DNA from 3 places in the Desulfovectis peckii genome. Region 2 is predicted to be linked to each of the others. Evidence: riboswitches for the same ligand, from Rfam matches in the RefSeq annotation. Region 2 holds a riboswitch; each other region holds the start of a gene.

Region 1 (3,279 bases), 750 kb from region 2:
GATGCCTCTGGCAGGCGGTGGCTTGGTAGCAGACACTCCCGGCTTTTCCAGTTTAGACCTGCCGGCAGTACATTCTAATGAATTGGTCAATTATTTTCCTGAAATAGCCGCCCATCAAAAAAAGTGCCGTTTTGTCAGCTGCACTCATGCTCAGGAACCGGATTGTGCGGTTAGAGAGGCGGTAGAAAAGGGACAAATCGACACCAGAAGGTATCAAATTTACTTGCACTATTATAACGAGCTGCTGGAACGAGAAAGGAGATACTATGATTAAGCTGGCTCCATCAATATTATCTGCAAATTTTGCTAATTTGGCGGAGGATGTGCGCCAAGTGGAAGCTGCCGGGGCGGAGTACTTGCACATTGACGTCATGGACGGACGTTTTGTGCCCAACATTACCATTGGCCCTCCGGTAGTTAAAGCACTGCGCCGCCATTCCAAGATGACTTTTGATACTCACTTGATGATTGTTGAACCGGAAAAATACTTGGCCGACTTTGTTCAGGCGGGGGCGGATATCATCACCGTTCACGCCGAGGCCTGTGTGCATTTACATCGGGTAGTAACCCAAATAAAGGAATTGGGAGCGAAAGCAGGCGTGGCGTTAAACCCGGCAACACCAATCGCTATGATTGAGCATGTGCTGCCCCTTTTGGACTTAGTATTGCTAATGACGGTTAACCCGGGTTTTGGCGGGCAAAAATTTATTCCGCAAGTACTGCCGAAGATAAAAAGTATAAGGGAAGCGGTTGACAAGGCGGGCTTACAGACGGAAATACAGGTTGACGGTGGAATTAATCCGCAAACCGCCGCCGCTGTTGTGCAGGCCGGGGCAAATGTGTTGGTTGCCGGGTCGGCAATCTTTGGCGGAGAAGATATAGCGGCAGCGGTTCATCAACTGCGCCAGTCTGCCCACTTATAGCTAATTTGTCGGTTTATTGGAAAATATTATCTTTTTACATACCTCCCCATGGACAACCATGGGGTTTTTTGTTATTATGTTATAATAAAATGGAATAGCTTTTACAGTGCGCTGAATCTTCATAATTGAAGAGCGGAGGAACCAAGTTATAGGGGTGAATTGTGCCGAAAGGGAATATTCATTATCTTGGCACATAGGGTTAGCTCCGACCCGAACCCGTCAGCTAACTTCGTAAGCGTTGTAGGGGTATAATGTATAATAAGAGTTTTATTATTATACTTACTTTGTCATGTCTGTAAGCCCCGCTTAATGGGGTTTTTTTATTTATATTATCCACCGGTAACTTGTGTGCTCCGGTTACCGTACGCGATAGTCAGTAATTTCTTTGAAGGGGGGTTAACGAACATTAAAAAATTAGTAGTTAAGGATTTAGTTAAAATTTTTGGCGACAATCCGAGAAAAGCTTTGCAATTAATTGATCAAGGGAAAAGCAAAGAGGAGATACTGAAGAAGACAAAGCAAACCGTCGGGGTATATAATGTCAGTTTTGAAGTTGATGCCGGGGAAACCTTTGTGATTATGGGGCTTTCCGGCAGTGGCAAATCAACATTGCTGCGCTGCCTGAATCGCTTGATTGAACCGACAAGGGGACAGGTGTTGATAGACGGAGAGGATGTTACCGCCGCCGGCAAAGAGCAGTTGCGCAATATCAGGCGTAAGAAGCTCGGAATGGTTTTTCAGAGTTTTGCTTTGTTTCCCCATCGGACGGTAATTGAAAATGCGGCTTATGGTTTAGAAGTACAGGGCATGGATGAAAAAAACAGGCTGGAAAAGGCCGGTGCCGCTCTGGAATTAGTAGGTTTAAAAGGCTGGGAATATTCCTATCCCCGGGAACTTTCCGGCGGCATGCAGCAGCGGGTTGGTTTGGCCCGGGCGTTGGCCAGCGATCCCGACATCTTACTTATGGATGAGGCTTTTAGTGCACTGGATCCGTTGATTCGTAAAGAAATGCAGGATGAGCTGATATCCATCCAAAGTAAGATGAACAAAACAATTATTTTTGTCACCCATGATTTGGATGAGGCACTAAAAATCGGCGATCGCATAATGCTGATGAAAGACGGCGGTGTGGTGCAAATTGGTACGCCGGAAGATATCTTAACCAACCCGGCCAATGACTATGTCGAGCGATTCGTGGAAGACGTGGACATGACCAAGGTGTTGACGGCAGAGGGTGTGATGAAAGATCCCAATGTGACAATAACCATTAATCACGGTCCCAGAATGGCACTGCGCATGATGCGAGATAAGGGGTTATCCAGTATCTTTGTTACTGCCAGGGATAAGAGGCTTTTGGGGATTGTCACCGCAGACTGCTGTGTTGACGCTGTAGTGAACGGCTACAAAGATATCAAGAGGTTAATCATCACCGACGTACCCCAAGTAACGCCGGATACCCACATAAACGATGTCATTCCCCTGCTGGCCGATTCTAAATTTCCGGTAGCTGTAGTCAGTGATGACGGAAAATTAATGGGTGTAATTGTTCGCGGTGCCGTACTGGCCGGCATGCTGAGGAAAGGGGGAGGCGTTGACGAAGATGCTTAAAATACCGATCGGAGAAGCTACGGAATGGCTGGTGGATGCAGCAAACACCTACTTGGGCGGACTTTTTGCTTTGATTACCACTATAATTAAATTTATGATTGGCAGTTCTACAGATTTATTGCTGCGCCTTCATCCGCTGCTTTTTCTGATAATTGTGATTTTAATTGCCTGGCGCCTGGCCGGCCCCAAAATAGCCATCGGTTCAGGATTAGGACTGTTTTTAATTTGGAACATGGAAATGTGGAAACCCGCTGTGGAGACCATCACCTTGGTGTTAATTGCCACAATACTGTCGTTAATCATGAGCATACCTTTAGGAATTTGGTCAGCGCGCAACGATTGGGTACGCAGAATAATAATGCCGATTTTAGATTTAATGCAAACAATGCCGCCTTTTGTTTATTTAGTGCCGGTGGTGATTTTATTTAGTGTGGGAGAAGTACCCGGACTGATTGCCACCGTGGCATTTGCCATGCCGCCGGCTATTAAGCTGACTGACCTGGGTATCCGGCAAGTACCTAAAGAGTTGATCGAGGCGGCGGAGGCCTTTGGCTCAACGGAAAGGCAAAAACTTTTTAAAGTACAATTGCCTTTGGCCCTGCCAACCATTATGACCGGGGTCAACCAATGCATACTGTTAGCTCTCTCCATGGTGGTAATTGCCGCCATGGTTGGGGTTGGCGGGCTCGGTGGTATGGTGTTGCGCGGCATCCAGCGCTTAGATGTAGGTTTGGGTTTTGAAGCCGGC
Region 2 (3,279 bases):
TTCCGGGCTTCTTAAGCGAATTACTTTAAACAAAGCGTTTTTAATCACCGAAAGAGAAATCCCCGCTGAAATATCGGCAATATCGGCACCTTCTTTTTGGGCTTGTTTTACCCGGGAGTTCATAAATACAGTACAGCGGGTGCCGAGATCAACAGGGTTTTTAGCCTTAATTCCCAGCCGGGCAAATTCCTTTACACCCATATTCAGCGAATGGGCAAAGGTTTCAATAAATGATCCGCAGCCTGAAGAACAAGCTTCGTTTAACATGATGGAATCAATAGCACCGTCACGAATGACTAAGCTTTTCATGTCCTGTCCGCCGATATCCAGCACAAAATTTACATTCGGCAGAAAAAAGCTGGCAGCCTTGTAGTGGGCAACGGTCTCAATTTCCCCAATGTCTACTTTTAGCGCCGCTTTGATTAAGCGTTCTCCATAACCGGTTACAGCTGAGCAGACAATTTTGGTTTTATCGTTCATCTTGGCATACAGTTTCTTTAGGGCTTCAATGGTTGATTCCAATGGGTTGCCCATATTACTGCCGTAGTGAGAAAACAGTAATTCGCCCTTTTCGCTGATCAGAGCTACCTTTGTGGTAGTAGATCCGGCATCAATACCAAGGAAAGCGTTGCCTTGGTAGCTTGCTAAATCTAATCTTTTTACTTTATGCCGGGCATGCCTGGCTTTAAATTCTTCATACTCGGCTTCATTGGCGAACAGCGGTTCTGTTTTTTCGCTTTCGTCATCATTCATCTTCCAGATATTAGGGCTTCTTTCATATAAACATTCAAAGGGAACCGGTTCTTCCTCACGGGATGACAAAGCCGCTCCGATAGCGACAAAGTATTGGGAATCGCTAGGAGCAATTACATCTTCACTTTTTAAATTCAAGGTTTCAATAAAGCGTTTTCTCAGTTCGGACATAAAATGCAGCGGTCCGCCCAAAAAAGCTACTTTACCGCTAATTGGTCTTCCTTGAGCCAATCCGCTGATTGTTTGGTTTACTACCGCCTGAAGTACGGATGCGGCAATATCTTCTTTTGCCACCCCTTCATTTAGCAATGGCTGAACATCTGTTTTAGCAAACACACCGCATCTGGAAGCTATTGGATAAATATGCCGATAGTTTTTAGCCAGTTCGTTTAATCCGGCAGCATCGGTTTGCAACAATGCCGCCATTTGGTCAATAAAGGCTCCGGTACCGCCGGCACAAGTTCCGTTCATTCTTTGTTCAACAGAATCACCCCAATAGGTGATTTTAGCGTCTTCGCCGCCTAATTCAATGGCGGTATCAGTTTTGGGAATGATATTTTTAATGGCATGGGCACAGGCAATTACTTCTTGAATAAAGGATACGTTTAAATTTCGTGAAATATTAAAGCCGCCGGAACCGGTGATCATAATAGTTAACAATCTTCTCTTTAAAACAGGCTTGGCATCTTCAAGCAAAGCTATCAAGCTGTTTTTAATGTCAGAGAAGTGTCTTAAATACTTTTTATATACGATATTGTTTTGGTTATCCAATACAACCATTTTTATGGTAGTAGAACCAACATCAAGCCCTACATTTAAAACGCTGTTCATCTTTACTCCTCACTGTTCTCCTTATAATTGTTCCGCTGTACATCAAGCTATTAGATATACTACCATGATTAGCAAAATTAAGAAAGCAACAAAACATAAGTTTGTGGGTATCATTGTATTTTTATTAATTCTACGACAAACTTAACACATTTTAAATAGCTTGCCAATCTATTGCATAATTCGAGGTTATAATTTATTGTCGAAAAAGTTATTTTTAAGTTATTGTGTTCGTTAATAAATTTTGGTAACATAGGAACAAGTATTATTTTTTTACATTTTTTCTTTTTTGCTCCCTAAATAATTGTATTAGTGCGTATAGTTACATATCCAACAATTAATCAACTAGTAAAAATAACAGAATACGCCGAATTACCGTTAGGTAAGCGGGGGAACCAATTATGTGGGGTTTATTGCTTTTTAAGCAAAGGGCTACACTTTCGGTCCTAACCCGGCAGCTAACCTCGTAGGCGTGGAAAGTGAGGCAAAATGAAAAGGACTAAGAAACTTTTGTTATCTGCTGTATTAACTGCAGCAATGACGGCGGCACCTGCAGTTGCTTTCGCAGATACCTATCACACTGTGCAAAAAGGCGACACGTTGTGGAGGATATCTGTAACCTATGGCACAACGGTTGCCGAGATTCAACGTCTTAACTCTCTTAGTTCACCTTTAATTCATCCCGGTCAAGTACTGCTGGTTAAGCAGGAGGGCAGCGCAGCTGCCGAGCAACGCCCCCGTACTGCTGATGTTTCCCGTGGAACGGATCGGGCAGCAGCACTGACCGCCTACGCCAAGTCATTTGTGGGTACTCCCTACCGCTATACGGGAAGCTCACCGCAAGGGTTTGATTGCTCCGGCTTTGTCAAGTATGTGTATGAATATGCGGGTATATCTTTGCCCCGCACAGCCGCCGAACAGTATAACTACGGTACCAAAATTTCCGTTCAAGAGGCTATGCCGGGGGATATCGTGGCATTTAAAGACGGGGGATATATATCGCACACCGGTATTTATTTAGGCAACAATCAGTTCATTAGCTCAACATCGAGCAGAGGTGTGCAAATTACATCTATTTACGGCCCTTATTGGGGAGAGCATTTGTACGGCTTTTGCCGCGTTTTACCTTAAATATGATTAAAAAAGGCTGAAGCACTGCGAACGAACGTAGTGCTTCAGCCTTTTTATTAACTTCTTGAAACGGATAATGCAGACTGGTTTACATAATCCAGAAAATCTTTTAATTCGGAAATTACTTCCGCCAGTGGAATTGCCTTGGCTTCCAGTTCAAAAATGGAGCGCCCGAAATTGGTACCCATTTCATAGCGACTGCTACTGAATTTGGTGGGAATCTTTTTACCCTTGAACCATTTGCGGGCTACAGTGTATGGGGTATGAAAACAAAAGTGATATTCGTCGTAATCTATAACAAATTCGTATAAACTGTAGTGACGGTCATCTTTAACACAACAATTACAGCCGCCGGTATGCCGGGCGTATTCGCTGTAACTGATGCGCTGTTGTTGTGCTTTTCTTTTGCACTTCGGGCAGAGTTTGATATGCTGTTCTCCCGGAATAAAAAATATTTTTAAACAGTCTGTGGCGGAATATCTTTGGTAAAAGGCATATAGTACCTGTTCTTTTAAATCATAAAGATATTCGTTTCCGGTTTTAGCATAATGGTTAAGGTGATATAAA
Region 3 (3,279 bases), 530 kb from region 2:
GGGGCTCGAAAACCGATGTTTTGTTGATAGATTGTTTAACTTTATGGTTATCTAACTTACTGCTGGACGAAAACCGTTTGAAATCAAGTATTCCGTGGGCGAAAAAAGAAAGCTTTATTATCAATGAGGTAAAGAGACTGGCGGAAGTAACCGGTGAAGTTGAGGCAACGGTAATTATCGTGGCTAATGAAGTAAGCCTTGGCATAGTGCCGGATAACCGCATCGGTCGGGCATTTCGTGATGTAGCGGGGGTGGCCAATCAAATTATCGCCAAGGCTGCCGATGAAGTTTATCTTACGGTGGCCGGATTGCCGATTGAAATTAAATCACTGGCTGCTAAAAAACTGAATTTGTAAATGAAGATAATTAACTTAGGAGGAACATATGGGACTAAGACTGTACTTAGTAAGGCACGGCGAAACTAACTGGAATGCAGTCGGAAAGTTTCAAGGACACAGTGATGTGCCCTTATCGGAGGTGGGGCGCAGGCAAGCGGCCCGCTTGGCTCAGTATTTAAAAAACATAAAGATAGATGTGGTGCTGGCCAGTGACTTAAAAAGGGCACTGGAAACAGCGCAAATTGTCAGCGGAAAGCCGGCTGATGAAATAATCACTGACCTTAATTTGAGAGAAATCAATTTTGGCCATTGGGAAGGCTTAACATATGATGAAATCAATGCCTCATACGGGGAAATACTGCAAAAGTGGCGTAAAGAACCGTTAAACACGCGTATTCCCGGCGGGGAAGTATTCAGTGAGGTGGCGGAAAGAACAACGGCGGCGGTGCAAAAAATTATTGATCAATACCCAAATAAAAATGTGCTGGTTGTTTCCCACGGTGCGGCAATCAGAGCAATTATCTGCAGTATTATGGGCATAGACTTAAATAAACTGTGGCGCATGTATCTTGATAATTGTTCGCTGAGCATTATTCATTTTCCGGACAATAATATTAATAACGGCCTTTTACAACTGTATAACGCCGTATATTGAGGGCTTTAAGCCCTTTTTTCTTGCCTTTCTTTCCTTTTTTTAAGTGTGACTTATAATTAGCGCAAAAAAATTACATATACTGTTAATTAGTACTGGTAATTAGCTAAAAAATATGATATAATTCATTTGCTTAAAGTATAACTAAATATTATCAAAAACGCTGAATTCTTATTTAATTAAGAAGCGGAGGAACCAATTAAATGGGGTGAATCCTTGTAAGCAAGGAGGGGTTATCTTCCAACCCTAACCCGTCAGCTAACTTCGCAAGCGTGGGAAGAAAAACTGAAGGTACCTAAAAGGGTACTTATAGTTAGTGATGCCTAAAAACACTTCTTCTCACACGCGGGAAGGTGTTTTTTTATTTCGTTTGATTGACAAACTTTGGTAAAAAAACTATTAAGGGGGGATTTGTAGATGGCAATATTTTCGGTGCCAGGCAAATACTTAGACCAAAGGGACAAGCGATTAATTGCTTTGCAACGTGCTGCTGAGCTTCGTAGCAGAATCAGCGACTACCTAAAAGATAAGGATACAATATACACGGGCTTTGATTTGCAAGAGCAGATCCAAAAGCGCAAAGAAAGGATACTCAACTACTTTAATGCCGATGAAGAACAGTGGGCTAACTGGAAATGGCAGATGGCTAACCGCATAAAGACACCGGAAGTTCTAAGTGCGATTTTTGATTTAGATAAAGAAACCTCCCAAAAAATTGCCAAAGTAGGGGAAAGGTTTCGCTGGTCAATATCCCCTTATTATGCCAGTTTGATGGATTATACAGATGAGGCAGACCCGATTTGGATGCAAGCTGTACCCTCAGAGTTGGAATTAAAGGATGAAATCGGGCTGGACGACCCAATGGGAGAAGAGTTTACCTCTCCGGCTGCCTGCATTACCCGCCGCTATCCCGACCGTTTAATTATTAACGTGACCAATCAATGTGCGATGTACTGCCGCCACTGTCAACGCCGCCGTAACATCGGTGAAGTGGACCGGCACAAACCGAAAGAAATGCTGGAAGAAGCATTGGATTATATCCGCGCAAACCCGGAAATCAGAGATGTGCTAATTACCGGCGGAGATGCACTAATGCTGTCGGACAAAATGCTGGATTGGCTACTGGGTGAACTGGACAAGATTGAACATGTGGAAATCAAAAGACTGGGAACCAGAACAATTGTCACCTTGCCGCAGCGCATTACACCGGAATTGTGCGCTGTCTTAGAAAAACACCCGCCAATCTATATTAACACTCAGTTTAACCACCCCAGAGAAATTACCCCGGAAGCTAAAAAAGCCTGCGATATGTTAGTTAAGGCCGGCGTGGTTTTAGGAAACCAAGCGGTTCTTTTAAAAGGAATAAACAACGATCCCCATGTAATGAAAAAATTAAATCAACAGTTGCTGCGCATTCGGGTAAGACCCTACTATATTTTCCATGCTAAACAAGTTACCGGTACCGGCCACTTTATTACCTCCGTTGACGAAGGAATTGCCATTATGGAAAAACTGCGCGGCTATACCTCCGGCTTGGCCGTACCCACCTACATTATCAACGCGCCTAACGGTTACGGCAAAACGCCGGTTTTACCGAAATACCTGCTGAATAAAAATGAAGACGAAGTAGTTCTACGCACCTGGGAAAAGAGAATTATCCATTACCAAAACAAATACTAAAGCCGCATAAAACCCCTTCCCGGCTAATAACATTTTACAAAGCAGCTTGGGGAGGGGTTTCGATGACCTTTGAACAAAAAATGGTCATCATTTTTTTTACCGCCTTAGGCGTGGTATTAGGCGCATCAATTATAGGTGCCGCATCTGCCGTATTAGTGCGCCAGCCGCCGCTGACCACCATGCTGCGCTTAGCCGGTGAAATAAAGATATGGGCAATAGTTGCCGCTATCGGCGGCACCTTTACCGCCATTGAAGTGTTGGAATCCGGCATATTTGAAGGTGAAATCAAGGCGGTAATCAAACAACTGCTGTATTTGCTTAGCGGCTTTGCCGGCGCGCAGCTGGGCTATTTCCTCATTTTATATCTGGTGGGTGGCAAAAGTTGAAAAAGACCGTCTTGCAGATTATTTCCGCGCTGCTAATGGGAATAATTATCGGCAGTGCCGGCATGAGTTTACACATCAGTCGCGATTTTGAAGAACTGACGGCCGACAATCATTTGCTGCGGGAGGAATTAGAAAGCAAGCAGGCCGATTTGGAGGAAATGAAAAAATATTTGTATAAACAGCAGCAGAAAAAGGTGATTACCAATATCACCGCCAATGTGGA

What was found. A riboswitch is a leader RNA that binds a small molecule or an ion and turns the genes downstream of it on or off. The one in region 2 is predicted to bind cyclic di-AMP.
Region 1: it holds a riboswitch for cyclic di-AMP, as region 2 does, so the genes downstream of both, ACZ5NG_RS06970 (quaternary amine ABC transporter ATP-binding protein) here and ACZ5NG_RS03210 (C40 family peptidase) in region 2, are expected to answer to the same signal.
Region 3: it holds a riboswitch for cyclic di-AMP, as region 2 does, so the genes downstream of both, eam (glutamate 2,3-aminomutase) here and ACZ5NG_RS03210 (C40 family peptidase) in region 2, are expected to answer to the same signal.

The regions. Positions count from the first base shown of each region.
Region 1 is NZ_AP042409.1:1,397,661-1,400,939, reverse strand. It holds gene rsgA (ribosome small subunit-dependent GTPase A) at 1-274, shown strand, start outside; gene rpe (ribulose-phosphate 3-epimerase) at 267-923, shown strand; cyclic di-AMP (ydaO/yuaA leader) riboswitch at 1,023-1,176, shown strand; gene ACZ5NG_RS06970 (quaternary amine ABC transporter ATP-binding protein) at 1,329-2,531, shown strand; gene ACZ5NG_RS06965 (ABC transporter permease) at 2,524-3,279, shown strand, end outside.
Region 2 is NZ_AP042409.1:645,612-648,890, forward strand. It holds gene ACZ5NG_RS03205 (acyl-CoA dehydratase activase-related protein) at 1-1,584, opposite strand, end outside; cyclic di-AMP (ydaO/yuaA leader) riboswitch at 1,937-2,070, shown strand; gene ACZ5NG_RS03210 (C40 family peptidase) at 2,071-2,712, shown strand; gene ACZ5NG_RS03215 (helix-turn-helix domain-containing protein) at 2,769-3,279, opposite strand, start outside.
Region 3 is NZ_AP042409.1:1,170,827-1,174,105, reverse strand. It holds gene cobU (bifunctional adenosylcobinamide kinase/adenosylcobinamide-phosphate guanylyltransferase) at 1-356, shown strand, start outside; gene cobC (alpha-ribazole phosphatase) at 385-993, shown strand; cyclic di-AMP (ydaO/yuaA leader) riboswitch at 1,142-1,278, shown strand; gene eam (glutamate 2,3-aminomutase) at 1,408-2,670, shown strand; gene ACZ5NG_RS05860 (YtrH family sporulation protein) at 2,733-3,056, shown strand; gene ACZ5NG_RS05855 (hypothetical protein) at 3,053-3,279, shown strand, end outside.